One region of the Rahnella sp. P4_A8 genome, then DNA from elsewhere that is predicted to be linked to it. Evidence: predicted binding sites of a transcription regulator. Region 1 holds the regulator's gene; each other region holds the start of a gene.
What was found. The regulator PhoB, encoded in region 1, activates phosphate uptake and scavenging genes when phosphate is short. The targets are predictions, from matches to a motif close to CTGTCATAAAACTGNCNNAT.
Positions count from the first base shown of each region.

Region 2: the regulator PhoB is predicted to act here: its motif matches at 2,050-2,069, upstream of glpT (glycerol-3-phosphate transporter).
Region 3: the regulator PhoB is predicted to act here: its motif matches at 3,126-3,145, upstream of AC1DUO_RS13905 (phosphoethanolamine transferase).

Region 1 is NZ_JBFUHK010000031.1:16,232-21,134, forward strand. It holds gene sbcC (exonuclease subunit SbcC) at 1-1,257, opposite strand, end outside; gene sbcD (exonuclease subunit SbcD) at 1,254-2,492, opposite strand; gene phoB (phosphate response regulator transcription factor PhoB) at 2,720-3,409, shown strand; gene phoR (phosphate regulon sensor histidine kinase PhoR) at 3,432-4,751, shown strand; gene AC1DUO_RS15620 (helix-turn-helix domain-containing protein) at 4,785-4,903, opposite strand, start outside.
Region 2 is NZ_JBFUHK010000044.1:8,172-13,074, reverse strand. It holds gene AC1DUO_RS18185 (ABC transporter ATP-binding protein) at 1-517, shown strand, start outside; gene glpT (glycerol-3-phosphate transporter) at 567-1,919, opposite strand; gene AC1DUO_RS18175 (DcrB family lipoprotein) at 2,158-2,724, opposite strand; gene AC1DUO_RS18170 (7-cyano-7-deazaguanine/7-aminomethyl-7-deazaguanine transporter) at 2,850-3,521, opposite strand; gene tusA (sulfurtransferase TusA) at 3,760-4,020, shown strand; gene AC1DUO_RS18160 (zinc/cadmium/mercury/lead-transporting ATPase) at 4,039-4,903, opposite strand, start outside.
Region 3 is NZ_JBFUHK010000024.1:47,663-52,565, reverse strand. It holds gene AC1DUO_RS13915 (phenolic acid decarboxylase) at 1-301, opposite strand, end outside; gene AC1DUO_RS13910 (LysR family transcriptional regulator) at 448-1,344, shown strand; gene AC1DUO_RS13905 (phosphoethanolamine transferase) at 1,380-3,014, opposite strand; gene lpxA (acyl-ACP--UDP-N-acetylglucosamine O-acyltransferase) at 3,376-4,164, shown strand; gene AC1DUO_RS13895 (DUF2891 domain-containing protein) at 4,208-4,903, opposite strand, start outside.

The DNA.
Region 1 (4,903 bases):
CTCAGTCAGCGCGGCCTGACGGGTGTGATGCTGGCGGCTTTCCTCATCCAGTTTCTGACGTTCCGCCGTGATTTGCTGCAGCGTCGCGCTATGTTCACCAGCCTGTTTCTGCGACTCGCTGACCGCCTGTTGTGTTTCCACCAGCGATTTGCGCCATTGCGCGATTTCGCTATCCAGTGGCAGGATTTTTTCTTCGATCAGCGTTTGCATCTGGCGCTGTTCTTCCGCCTGTTTCTGCCGCGCAGTGTGCGCCTGTTCCACCGCCAGACTCAGCGGCGTCATCTGTGCAATCTGCTGCTCCTGCTGCTGCGTCAGTTGTATCAGTAATTGCTGAAGGCGCTGCGCGTCATCCTGACAGCGCTGGCGATCATTGAGTAACGGACGCAGTTTTTCTGCCGGTTCGCTGCGCGCCAGTTGCTGTAACTGCGGCGCGGCGGCCAGATTTTCCTGCTCTGCGGCGGTCAGTTGTTGCTGAGACTGCTGCTGTTTTTGCTGCACCTGCTGCCACTGTTGCAGCCAGTTCAGATCCTGCTGGCGCTGCTGCGCCTGCTGACTGAGGCTGATTTCCTGCGCGTTCAGTTCAGCACGTTGTGATTCGAGCGTCTGGCGCTGTTCTTCGCTGAGCAGTTCGATTCCGGCCATACGCTGATGCAGACCGTCCAGCGCAATGCGCGCTTCTTTATGTTGCTCAAACACGCGTTGAGAAAGCAGACCGTAAATCTCGGTGCCGGTCAGTTCTTCCAGCAATTCGGCGCGGTCGTTGGCATCGGCATTCAGAAACGCGGCGAACTGCCCCTGTGAAAGCATCATGGATTTGGTGAAACGACCGAAATCCAGCCCGGTCAGTGTGGCGATGGCATCGAGTTTATCGCGCACTTTATCCGCCAGAATTTTGCCGTCGGCCAGTAACGCCAGCTCGACTTTCGGTGCCTGCAGATTGCCGTCAGGGGAATTTTTGGCGCGGCGCTGGCTCCAGAAAGCGCGGTAACCCACACCTTTGACTTCAAACTCCACCTCGGCCAGCGATTCTGCGGTGTGGCGGGTCATCAGTTCATTCTGGCTTGGTGTAATGTTCAGCCGTGGCGTCTGATGATAAAGCGCCAGACAAATGGCATCGAGCAGGGTGGTTTTCCCCGCACCGGTCGGACCGGTGATGGCGAATAATCCGTTGCTGGCAAACGGCTCGGCGGTGAAATCAATTTTCCATTCGCCTTCCAGCGAGTTCAGGTTTTTTAAACGCAGGCTGAGAATTTTCATTGTGCGCTATCCTCCGCGTTCTGACCGTTGGTAACCTGTTCAACCACCTGCGCAAACAACGTGCGCATCCGAGCCTGACGCGGCTCGTCAGGGGCCGGTTCCAGCGCCAGTCGTCGTTCAAACACGTCGCTGACGCTCAGTTCGCTGAGGGTTTCTTTTTCCTGCTGCTCAATACTGTTGATGCGCTGTTCTTTGCTGCGGCGTAACAGCACGACTTCTACCGGCAGATCTTCCGTCAGCGCCTGAATGCGTCGCTGGATGTCGCTGAGATAATCCTGGGTGGAGACTTCAATATCGAGCCACACCGGTTTGGCCGGATCACCGCCTTCGAACTGTGCCAGTTGTTGTTCAATCTCCACCAGCGAGCCTTTGATTATCTGCATCGGCTGGAAAACCGGGATTTCCAGTGTGTCGATGGCGTTGAGCGTCGCACCATCAAAATCAAGTAAGTACACACTTTTAGCTTTGCTCAGTTCGTCAAAACTCAGGGCAATCGGCGAGCCGCTGTAACGGATATGTTCGGTTTTGGCGACGCATTGTGCACGGTGAATATGACCCAGTGCCACATAATCGACCGGCGGAAAGGCCTGCGCCGGAAACGCATCGAGCGTACCTATATAGATGTCGCGCACGGAATCTGAGGTACTGACACCGACAGTCGTCAGATGGCCGGTCGCAATAATAGGCAGCGGCATGCCCAGTTCGTCACGTCTGGCCTGCGCAGCCTGCCAGAGCGCGTCATAATGCGCGGCGATGGCTTCCTGCAATGCCAGTTGCTTGTCGCTGCCGGACTGTCCCGCCTGGCTGGCGAGCAGATCACGCGGGCGTAAAAACGGGATAGCGCACAGTATCGCGCCGGGTTTCCCGTCACGCTGACTGAGCACTAAAATCTGTTCAGAAAGGTTTTCACCGACGGTGGCAATCACCCGCGTATTCAGGCAGGAAAGGAGCTCGCGCGATTCATTGAGCGTGGCGACAGAATCGTGGTTACCAGCCAGCACCACCAGCTGGCAGCCGGTTTGCTGTAATTCCACCACGAAGCGGTTATACAATTCGCGGGCATAACTGGGTGGGGATCCCGTGTCGAAAATATCGCCCGCGACAATCACGGCGTCGACCTGATGTTGTTGCACCTGACCAGTCAGCCAGCGCAAAAATGCCTGATGTTCGGCTGCACGGCTTTTAGTGAAAAAGTACTGGCCGAGGTGCCAGTCTGAGGTGTGGATCAGGCGCATGAGACTCCCGTATGAACCCTGGATGACGACAATGAGGTAAAGTATAAACGTCGGCAGGGGAAGCTGTCCCCGATAAATCAGACCAATTTCAGCAAGATGGCCGGAAATTATCTGTCATAGTTGACTGTAATGAACCATTCTTTTCATTCATAAATCTGTCACAAAACTGACGCATAATGGCGCCCGCAATCAAATAAAAGATCGCTAACCTATTGGCAGGACCTACGATGGCTAGACGTATATTGGTGGTTGAAGACGAAGCTCCAATCCGTGAAATGGTGTGTTTTGTACTGGAACAAAATGGCTATCAGGCCGTAGAAGCTGAGGATTTTGATTCAGCGATTGGGCAGCTTGTTGAACCTTACCCTGAACTGATCCTGCTTGACTGGATGTTACCTGGCGGTTCCGGTATTCAGTTTATTAAGCATCTTAAACGTGAGGCACTGACCCGCGAAATTCCGGTGATGATGCTGACCGCACGCGGTGAAGAAGAAGATCGGGTGCGCGGCCTTGAAGTGGGTGCCGATGATTACATCACTAAACCGTTTTCTCCGAAAGAACTGGTTGCCCGCATTAAAGCCGTGATGCGTCGCATCTCGCCAATGGCGGTGGAAGAAGTGATCGACATGCAGGGTTTAAGCCTGGATCCGTCGTCTCACCGGGTAATGGCCAACGAGCAGGCGCTCGATATGGGGCCGACCGAATTTAAGTTATTACACTTCTTTATGACCCATTCCGAACGTGTATACAGCCGCGAACAGTTGCTCAATAACGTCTGGGGCACTAACGTTTATGTGGAAGATCGCACGGTTGACGTGCATATTCGTCGTTTACGTAAGGCGCTGGAAACCAGTGGACATGACAGAATGATCCAGACTGTTCGTGGTACCGGATACCGTTTTTCAACGCGTTATTGAGCCCTCACAGCGGAGAATCTGTGTGCTAGAACGTTTGTCATGGAAACGACTGGCGGGTGAATTGTTTCTCTTTTGCCTGCCAGCGTTAATTCTCGGTATCTTCGTCGGCCATTTCGGCTGGCTCCTCCTGGTGTCGCTGATGGCGGCACTGGGCTGGAATTATTACAACCAGCTTAAACTCTCTCACTGGCTGTGGCTCGACCGCAGCATTACGCCACCGAATGGGCGCTGGAGCTGGGAGCCGCTGTTTTACGGGCTGAACCAGATGCAGATACGCAACCGGCGTCGCCGTCGGGAATTAGGTCAGCTCATCAAACGTTTTCGCAGCGGTGCCGAATCGCTGCCGGATGCCGTGGTGCTGACCACTGAAGATGGCAATATTTTCTGGTGTAACGGACTGGCGCAGGATTTGCTCGGTTTCCGCTGGCCGGAAGATAACGGGCAACATATCTTCAACCTGCTGCGTTATCCGGAATTCCGGCTGTGGATCCAGACCCGCGATTTCAGCCGGGCGCTGAATTTACAACTCAATAATGAGCATTATGTCGAGTTTCGCGTCATGCCTTATTCCGAAGGACAACTGCTGATGGTGGCACGCGACGTGACCCAGATGCGTCAGCTTGAAGGCGCACGGCGTAACTTCTTCGCTAACGTCAGTCATGAACTGAGAACCCCATTGACGGTATTGCAGGGGTATCTGGAAATGATGGAAGACGCCAAGCTGGAAGAGCCTTTCCGCACTAAAGCGCTGGATACCATGCAGGAACAGACGCGGCGCATGGACGGGCTGGTGAAGCAGCTGCTGACGCTGTCGAAAATCGAAGCCTCAGCGAATATTGATTTGCACGAGAAAGTCGATATTCCGGTGATGCTCGGCATGCTCGAACGTGAAGTGCAAACGTTAAGCAACGGCAGGCATGAAGTGGTGTTTCGCGTAAACGACAAGCTGAAGGTCTTTGGTAATGAAGATCAACTGCGCAGCGCGGTGTCGAACCTGGTGTATAACGCGGTTAACCACACGCCAGCGGGGACACGGATTGAAGTCAGCTGGCAACAAACGCCGCATGGCGCACAGTTCCAGATCAGCGACAACGGACCGGGCATTGCGCCGCAGCACCTGCCGCGCCTGACCGAACGTTTCTACCGCGTCGATAAAGCCCGTTCACGTCAGACCGGCGGCAGCGGACTGGGACTGGCAATCGTCAAACATGCGCTCAGCCATCACCACACGAAACTTGAAGTCATGAGTGAAGTCGGCGTCGGTACCCGGTTTATGTTTATGCTGGCGCCGAAGTTGATTGTTCCTCAGGAACAGGCCAGCCAAAGCGGCGTAAAGGGATAAAAATCAAGCCACAGCAACAAGCTGTGGCTTCTTTTAGCAGATGATCTGTAAACCTTTTTCTTCAATTAGCATCAGTAAGATCAGCGCCGCTCCGGTGGGTTTGGTTTCATCCCGCTCCCATTTTTGAATGCTGTTGGCGGACATATTGATGA
Region 2 (4,903 bases), on a different contig from region 1:
GATTTACGTGACCCACGATCAGGTCGAGGCCATGACACTGGCGGACCGGATCGTGGTGCTTAACAAAGGTCACATTGAGCAAATTGGCACGCCGGTTGAGCTGTATAATTGCCCGGCCAGCCTGTTCGTCGCCGGTTTTATCGGTACGCCGAAAATCAATGTGATCCCGGCACAAGTCGTCGGCCGCCAGCTGAGTATTGACGGCCAGCCGATGTACCCGCTGGAGGATAAATTCCCGGCGGCGCAGGATGGACAAATGGTGTCGCTGGCCATCCGCCCTGAGCTGTTGCGCCTGAATGAAGTGACGGATCATGCATTTGAAGTTTTGGTTGATTTCACTGAATTGCAGGGTGATTCCACGCTGGTATATGCGTGCGTTGGTGAGCACATCCTGAAAATGAAATCGTCGAAACAGCTCTCCTTTGCTAAAAACACACCGCTCAGGTTCGGGTTTAATGCTGCCAGTGTTTTACTGTTTGATGAAGCAGGCAGGCGCATCCTTCCCGACGCCGCGTAAAAACAAAAAAGGCACCTTCCGGTGCCTTTACGACGAAGATAAATCAAAGTCAGATGTTTTTAGCCAGCTGCGCTTTGTGTTTGTTTTCACTCAGCATGGTCAGTAACAGCAACAGAACAGCCAGCACACAACCGGCGATCATCACGATAAAGCCACCGTCCCAGCCAAAATAATCCACGGTATAACCGACAATGGCGCTGGCCGCGACCGAGCCGCCCAGATAACCAAACAGTCCGGTAAAGCCTGCGGCGGTACCGGCTGCTTTCTTCGGTGCCAGTTCCAGCGCATGTAACCCAATCAGCATCACCGGCCCGTAAATCAGGAAACCGATGGTGATCATACAGGCCATATCAATACCCGGATTGCCGACCGGATTCAGCCAGTAAACGACGGTAGCGATAGTCACCAGCACCATGAAGAACACGCCGGTGGCACCACGATTGCCTTTGAAAACTTTGTCCGACATCCAGCCACACAGCAGCGTGCCGGGAATGCCAGCGTATTCATAAAGGAAATACGCCCACGAGGATTTATCCAGCGCGAAATGCTTCACTTCTTTCAGATACGTTGGTGACCAGTCGAGAATGCCGTAACGCAGCAGATAGACAAAGACGTTAGCCAGTGCGATATACCACAGCAATTTGTTCGGCAAAATGTACTGCATGAAAATCTGTTTCGCCGTCAGTTCCTGCTCGGCGGACTCTTTCACATAGTCCGGCGGATAATCGTTTTTGTATTCTTCAATGGGCGGCAGACCACAGGATTGCGGTGTATCGCGCATGGTCATGAAGGCAAACACCGCCAGCAGAATTGCGCCGAAGGCAGGCATATACAGCGCTGCATGCCAGTCGTTAAACCACGCCATACCGAGCAGGAACAGCAGCGGAGGAATACCGCCGCCGACGTTATGCGCACAGTTCCACACCGACACCACGCCGCCGCGTTCTTTCTGCGACCACCAGTGCACCATCGTACGTCCGCACGGCGGCCAGCCCATGCCCTGGAACCAGCCGCACAGGAACAGCAACACAAACATGATGGCAATGCTTGAGGTTGCCCACGGCACGAAGCCCATAAACAACATCACGGCCGCCGCCAGAATCAAACCAGCGGGCAGAAATACGCGCGGATTCGAACGGTCAGACACCGAACCCATGATGAATTTTGAGATGCCATAAGCAATGGAAATCCCGGACAGTGCGAACCCTAAGTCTCCACGGGAGAAGCCCTGATCAATCAGATAAGGCATGGCCAGCGCAAAGTTTTTGCGCACCAGATAGTAGGCCGCATAACCGAAGAAAATCCCCATGAAGATTTGCCAGCGGAGACGGCGGTACAGCGGATCGACGTGAGCCTCATCAACAGGAGCTTTGTGGGGCGCGGGTTTAAAGATACTGAGCATAAATGCCTCCGATGGCATAAATCAGGGCGGACTCATCATGAGCCACGGACGAAATGGCGGAGCCAATGTGTTCCAAAACGAACATCATTTTAGCCATTCGCGCACAAACGAACTGTGATTTATGACGGAAATGTTACATTTTTATTACAGAGGGAGGCGATTTTGTGAGCGAGGGTGACAATAAGAAACAAAAAAAGCGGAGACTAAGCTCCGCCTGATATTTTCACACGGTCTGAAATTATTGAATTTTCAGTGTGCTGATAATGGCTTCCGCATCGGTCTGCGCCTGCTGCTGATTATCAGCAGGCAGAGTAATTTGCAGGGTCAGCAGATGGCTGTCGACCTTGCCCAAAACGATAGACGAATAGGCTTTCTGACCAGCAGAAGTGATCACGCTGTCGTACTGCTGCAATGTCTGGCCGTTGACCTGAATAGATTTATTGGTGACGACTTGCAGATTGGTATCGCGCGCTTTTTGCTGATCCTGTAAACGACCCGCCAGAACGTCCAGTGATTCCGGGGTGTTATCACCCAAAATGACAATCACCGCTTTCTGCCCGGTGCTGTCTGCATACACGTGCATATTATTTGCCTGTGTGCCCAGTTTACCGCTCTGGTCGCTCATTCCCTGCGGCAGGGAGAAGGTGACTTTGCCGTCCAGCAGGCTGACCGGCGTGGTGGCTGCCGTGGCTGCGGCCGCTGGTGCGCCTTTATCTGCGGCAGGTGCATCGGTCGACTTACCGTCACACGCAGCCAGACCGGCGATCAGTACTGCCATTCCCATCATTTTCGCGATATTACGCATCGGGCTTCCTTAAGTGGCCTGTTCACCAGGCTTACATGTTGACTTAACAGCCTTTATGGCAACCTATTCAGGCCACAAATGCAAGTCAGATTATGGCGCGATTTGTGTCTTCCCGGCGACCCGGTTTAGTGCGCACTGATAGCGGAATGCGGGTTGTTTCCTTGTGCTGATAAACGCTTAAGCAGCATATTCAGCAGCATGCCGTACATCGGCAGGAAGAACACCAGGCAGATCAGCACCTTGAAGGTGTAATCCACCATCGCGATTTCTACCCAGTGCTGTGCCATAAAGGCATCGCTGCTTTTGTAGAAAGCGATAAAGAAGAAGGACAGGGTATCGCTGATATTGCCGAGGAACATCGAGGCGACCGGTGCTATCCACCAGCGGCGGTTCTGGCGCAGGCGGTTAAACACATGAACGTCAAGAATTTGCCCCAGCACATACGCCATAAAACTGGCGGTGGCGATACGCGCGACCATGATATTCAGGCTGCTGAGCGCTTCCACGCCTTGCCATTGCGCTTCAAAGAATAACGCCGAGATGACATAGGAAATGGCCAGTGCAGGCACCATCACGGAAAGTATAATCCGTCGTGCCAGCGGCGCGCCAAATATACGGACGGTCAGATCGGTAGCCAGAAAAATAAACGGGAAAGTGAACGCGCCCCAGGTGGTATGGAAACCAAAAATGGAAACGGGTAACTGAACCAGATAGTTACTGGAGGTGATGATGGCGATGTGGAATAGCGAAAGCCATATCAGCGCGGAAAACCGCTGCTGAGCAGTAAAAGAGTACATATATGTGACCTTTTTTTATGAATAAATTGGGGTGAGGGAACCCAAGAAAATTTTTACTTTCGCACCCGTAATGGCGTGCGGCGCGCATAGTACCTGTTTGCGCACCGTTTGCGCAACAGGTCTACCGGTTAATTTTAGCGCAATGAGCCGTGTTTGTTGCGCCAGAAAACCAGCGGGTTAAACTATCCGCCTTTGCCAAACAACCGCCCATTCACGTATGTAGATGTTGAGACACGAAATGACCGACCCCTTTATCAATCCTGACCATCAGCTTGATGCGTTGGGTCTGCGTTGCCCGGAGCCAGTGATGATGGTTCGTAAAGCGGTACGCACCATGCAAGACGGCGAAACGTTATTGATCATCGCCGATGATCCGGCGACGACCCGCGATATTCCCGGTTTCTGCCGTTTTATGGAACATACGCTGCTGGCGTCGGATACCGAAAGCGTGCCGTACCGCTATTTGCTGTGCAAAGGGTTGGCAGAAAAACAGGGCTGATGGCTCAGCCCGTGTTGTTTATTTCGATTTATTGCGCAACAGCCTTAACGCATTGGCGGTCACCAGCGCCGTTGCGCCGGAATCCGCCAGCACCGCCAGCCACAATCCGGTCAATCCCATCAACGTGGTGACCAGGAAAATCGCTTTCAGCCCCAGCGCAATCGTGATGTTCTGACGGATATTCGCCCGTGTAGCACGCGAAAGGCTGATCATCTGCGCCAGCCCGCTCAGGCGGTTATGCGTCAGTGCCGCATCCGCCGTTTCCAGCGCGACGTCCGTTCCGCTTCCCATCGCAATACCGATAGTCGCGGCTTTCATGGCGGGCGCATCGTTAATGCCGTCACCGACCATGGCTACCGGTTTCAGTGCATTCAGCGCGGTGACCGCTGAGACTTTATCCGCAGGCAGTAAGCCCGCACGGAAATCAATGCCGAGCCGGTCAGCGATGGTTTTCGCCGCCCGCGGATTGTCGCCGGTCAGCATGACCGCCGACACGCCGAGCGCTTTGAGTTTCTGCAATGCCTCGGCCGCGTCATCCCGCAGACGATCCTGCATGGCAATCAGCCCGATCGCGTTTTCTTCCTGCAACACCACCACCACGGTTTTTCCGCTGGATTCCCAGTCAGTAATTTGCGCAAGGGTTTCAGTTGTCAGGCTGTTTTCAGCCACACTTTTCGGTGCCAGCACCTGAATTTTGCGGCCTGAAACGAGGCCTTCCACGCCGGAACCGGCCAGCGCGCGGCGATCCTGCGCCGTGAGCGGTAGCGGATTACTGGTTTTTGCACGGGCCAAAATCGCCTGCGCCAGCGGGTGATGCGAACCTTCTTCCACCGCTGATGCCAGACTTAGTACTTCGCCTTCGCTGGCCCCGTTCAGCAGTAAA
Region 3 (4,903 bases), on a different contig from region 1:
TCATGATCCAGCGTGGGAAGAAAATGGTGCCGTGGAACACGTTGTCGCCCAGATTCACAATCAGGCTGACATCTGTACCGGTCGGTTCTGTCCAGGAAATTTTGTACACATCAGAAGCCACACGCACGATATAGGCTTTCTGGTCTTTCACCCAGCGGTTACCGACCAGCCCGCTATGGATGCGGTAATCCAGCGTTTCGGCATTTTTCACATAGATTTCATAATTCCAGCCGTTGTCGTAAGTGTAAACAACGTGTTTGCCGATGAAATTGCTCAGGTCATGTTTATCAAAGTTGCTCATGGTAATTCTCCTTAATGCAGTAACAGGTGAAATGTTTTGTTTCGATGAGGAGAATATTACGCGCTAAAAAATTGATAAAAAAACGCTGATTTCAGATGGAAATAATCTAAAATTTAGATGTGTTTTTATCTGAAGGAAGGAACAGTATGGCACTTCCACGCACCACACTTGAGCAGTGGGTGGTATTACAAACGGTGATTGAACAAGGAAGTTACGCGCAGGCCGCAGAGGTACTGAACCGCAGTCAGTCTTCCGTCAGTTATGCCCTGAGTGGGTTACAGGAACGTCTCGGTCTGCCGTTGCTGGAGATTCATGGCCGTAAAGCGACGCTGACGGAACAGGGGCGGGCGTTGCTGATGCAGGCCACGCCGCTGATTTCCGCCTTTTTGCAACTTGAGCACCGTGCCGCCGGGCTGAAAGACGGGACGCGCACCGAACTGAGCCTGGTTGTCGACAGTGTCTTTCCCAAATACCGTCTGTTTCGCGCACTCAAAAATTTTCAGCAGCAGTTTCCCGATACCCGTGTTCATCTGACAGAAATTCTGCGCGGCGAAAGCCTTAAGCAATTAAATGAACGATCAGCGGATTTATACATCACCACACTGGCACCGGAAAATGCGATACAGGGGCGCTTCCTGCTCGACGTGGATTTTGTGCCGGTGGCCAAAAGCGATCATCCGCTGATGAGCCTCACCGTTCCGCTGACTGCGCAGGATCTGGCGCGTTTTCCGCTGATTAGCGTGGCCGACCGGCACGCGCCGCGTGCAGAAAATGTGTCATCCGGCCCTGTTGCCAGCTGGACATTCACCACCGTCGGGGCCGCGATGGAAGCCATTGCGGTGGGCGTGGGGTACGGCTGGCTGCCGCTGGAAAGTGTGGAAAAAGCGCTGGAGAGCGGTTTGCTCCGCCGACTGGAATTATCAGCCAGAACGGTGCGGCAAACGGCTTTGTATATGGTGATGGATAATGAATCTGAGCGGTTTGATAAAACGGTCAGCACGCTGGCAAAAAGCATTCTGACGGAGTGCGGTTTGCTGCCATAACGTTCTGGCAGCAAACCGTTTCAACAGGGGCGTGATTACCTTTGTGATGTACGACAGGCTGCCAGAATATCCAGTTGCGGATCACGTTCCGAGGTTTGCACGTCCATCGCGCTCAGCACGGTGTGGAACAGGTTATCCTGTGAAACGTCTTTGTTCACGGCATACGATTTCAGGCATTGCAGATCAATTCCCTGCGCTTTCACATAACCGCTGGATAACCAGAACAGCATCGGCACGTGTGTCTGTTGCGCCGGTGCCACGCTGTAAGGCGTGCCGTGCAAATACAGGCCATTTTCACCCAGCGATTCGCCATGGTCAGAAAGATAAATCACGGCCACGTTGTACGTATCCTGATACTGCTTCGCCTTCTCAATCACCTGCGACACCGTGTAATCCGTGTAAAGCAGGGTATTATCGTAGGTATTCACCAGTTGTTCCTGAGAACAGTTTTCAATATCGCTGCGCGGGCAGTCAGGCATAAACTTACGGAATTCCTGCGGATAGCGTTTGTAGTAGGTCGGGCCGTGGCTGCCGATCAGATGTAAGCCAATCAGCGTATTTTTGCCGTCAGGTTTGATGTCGTCATCGATATTCTGCATCAGCGCCATGTCGTAGCAGGTATCGCCATCACAGTATTTACCGTCTTTTTTTGTATCGATGGTGATATTCGGCACACGGTCGCATACGCCTTTACAGCCTTCATCATTGTCTTTCCAGAACACCGAAACACCGGCTTTATGCAGGATATCCAGCAAGCCTTCACTGTTACGGGCGCGGTTGGCGTCGTAGCGGGTGCGCTTCATATTCGAGAACATGCACGGCACAGAAATCGCCGTTGCCGTGCCGCATGACGTCATTTTATTAAAGAACACCACGTCAGGAATAGCCTGTGTGTACTGATTAGTCGGTTTGGCGTAACCCTCAGATGACTGATTTTGCGCCCGCGCGGTTTCCCCAATCACCAGGAACACCAGATTTGGTTTCTGCCCCGGTTGCTGCACCAGTTTTGCATCGTTGCCAATAGTCTGGAACGGCATTTTCGGCGTGAAGTAACGGTGATTGATGTACTGGAACGCGCTGTAGAGGTAGTTTGTCGGCACAATTTCCAGATTCAGGGTGCGGTTGTTACGGCCCACAGAGGCGTAATCTTTGTAAAAAATCCCGGCAATGGAGGCAACCACCAGCAATGAAATCACCATCGACACCAGACGGACACCGAGACGGCGTAACGGCGTTTTTTCATAGCTGACCGGTGTCAGGAAAAGCAAAATAGCGGGCAAAACGCCGGTGAAGACAAACCACAGTATCACTTTCAGATTCAGGTAAGACGACGCTTCAGCCGATTGCGTCTCGAGAATATTTTCGATCATGCCGCGATCAAATACGACCTGGAAGGTCATCATCGCAAAACTGGCGAGGGCACTGACCGGCAGCACGATAATAAAGAACGGCTTAAGCAATGGACGAAAGCTGAAAGGGGTGAACACAAAGTTCAGTGCGGCAAACAGCGCAACCGGAATGCTCAGGGCAAAAGCCAGGTTGTACGCGGGCAGTGCATGTAAGATGTGATAAAAATGCAGCAAAATCGGCAGATTAACGATAAAGGTAAAATACAGGGTCAGCAGTAAAGTCAGCGTAAAGTAGCTAATCTTCGGAAATATAGAGCGCAATGAAAACTCCCAACAGGGTGGTGGTAGCAGCGTTGATGTGAAGGAAACATAACGTATAGAAATGAATATCCAATAGAATATTCATCCAAGCTTAAGAAAGCCTTAATCTACCTGTCATAAAATTTTCATTATGCAGCGTTTCCGAAAAGGTTCAGAAAATAAAAAAAATATAAGAGACCGCCTTTTCGATCCTGAAGCCTTATGCTGTGCCGTGTAGCGATGCGGATGTTCAACGAAACACTCCCCTTGTTTAAACCTCTCTGAGTGCGTTTCCCTCCGCTCATTTTGATCTTTCCCTGATTATGCCTGTCCGGTTTAATTCACTACTGACTGCCTGCTGGCTGTCAGAAGGATGTTCGTGTTGATTTCATCTTCGGCCACAATTGCGGCCAGCAGTATCATAGAGCCAGGTGTCATTATCGGTCCGCGAGTGGTTATCGGGCCTTTCTGCTTTATTTCCGCCGGCGTGCAAATCGGCGAAGGAACACACATTTCTTCTCATGTCGTTATCAACGGCAATACCAAAATTGGCACGGATAACCAGATTGGCATGGGCTCATCCATTGGCGAGATCAGCCAGGATTTGAAATACGCCGGAGAACCCACCGGGCTGGAAATCGGCAATGGAAACCGCATTGGCCGCCACGTGACACTGCATCGCGGCACCGTGCAGGGCGGTGGTATGACCCGGATCGGGCACCTGAATGTGTTTGAAGGGGGCGTGCATGTCGGCCATGACTGTCAGATAGGAAATGCCACGTTTATCGGCGAACACAGTGCTCTGGCGGGGCATGTTTCATTAGGCAGTGATGCCCGGATTGATGCCCTGAGCGCGGTGCATCAGTTTTGTATTATTGGCACGGGCGTCCATCTCCTTGCTAATACCTGTGTGGTGCAGGACGTGCCGCCTTTTGTGATCGCGGGGGGAAATCGCGCGGTGCCGAAAGGGATAAACGAGCAGGCAACGGAATTTTGCCGGGCCGGAAAAGCGCAGCAAAATGTCATCCGCTATCTGTACGATTTGCTTTATCACCAGCCGGAATCGGTGGAACGGGTGAAGGGGGAAATTGAGCAGCTCAGCGCGGAATATCCGTTACTGTGCCACTTCAATGCATTTTTCCTCGATTCAGCGCGCGGGATTATTCGCTAACGATTTCACGGTAACCCTGCGGCTGAACAGAGGAAGAGGACTGTCAGGCTTCGAGTGCCAACAGGGCAAAGGTCGCCAGCCAGTGTTCGCCCATGTAGGTGCTGTCGAGATGGTTCAGCGCGCTGTGCAGATGGGCTTCTGCCGTCTGGCGCAGCAAGGCCGCACGCGGATCGCCCGCTGGCAGCGCAGAGGCCAGCGAACGCTGACACCAGGCGCGGCTGAGATTCAGTCCGTCCAGATGGCCAATTTTACCGTCACTGCGGTCAGTGACCGTGGCGGGGGTGAAAAGCGTGGCAGGCTGACTGTGAGCCAGATCCGGCAGGAAACGGCCAAACCAGGTCACAAATGCTTCGCCCGGCAGAACGCGCCGCATCAGTTCAGCCTCCATCAGGGAGGGTGACAGGAATTCATCACCGCCCGGTTCCCACGCCTGACAATGCACATCTTCCAGATGCCAGCGCAGCGCCGTTTCTTCGATCAGTTCTGCCAGTTTGTGATGCTTAACGCAGCGCGCATAATCAAGCGTTAATGCCAGTGCAAACGCGGTGTTGAAATGGCTGCCGACCCGCAGGGGATAGGTGGCTTTGGGCAAAAACTCACTAAAACTCTTTTCGAAGAACCGGCTCATCGGCGCCAGCGTTTTTGCCCATTCAGCAGCCTGCGGCAATGCCATCTCATGCAATTGCTGGCTCAGCGCCAGAAACCACGCCCAGCCATACGGTCTTTCAAATCCGGCATG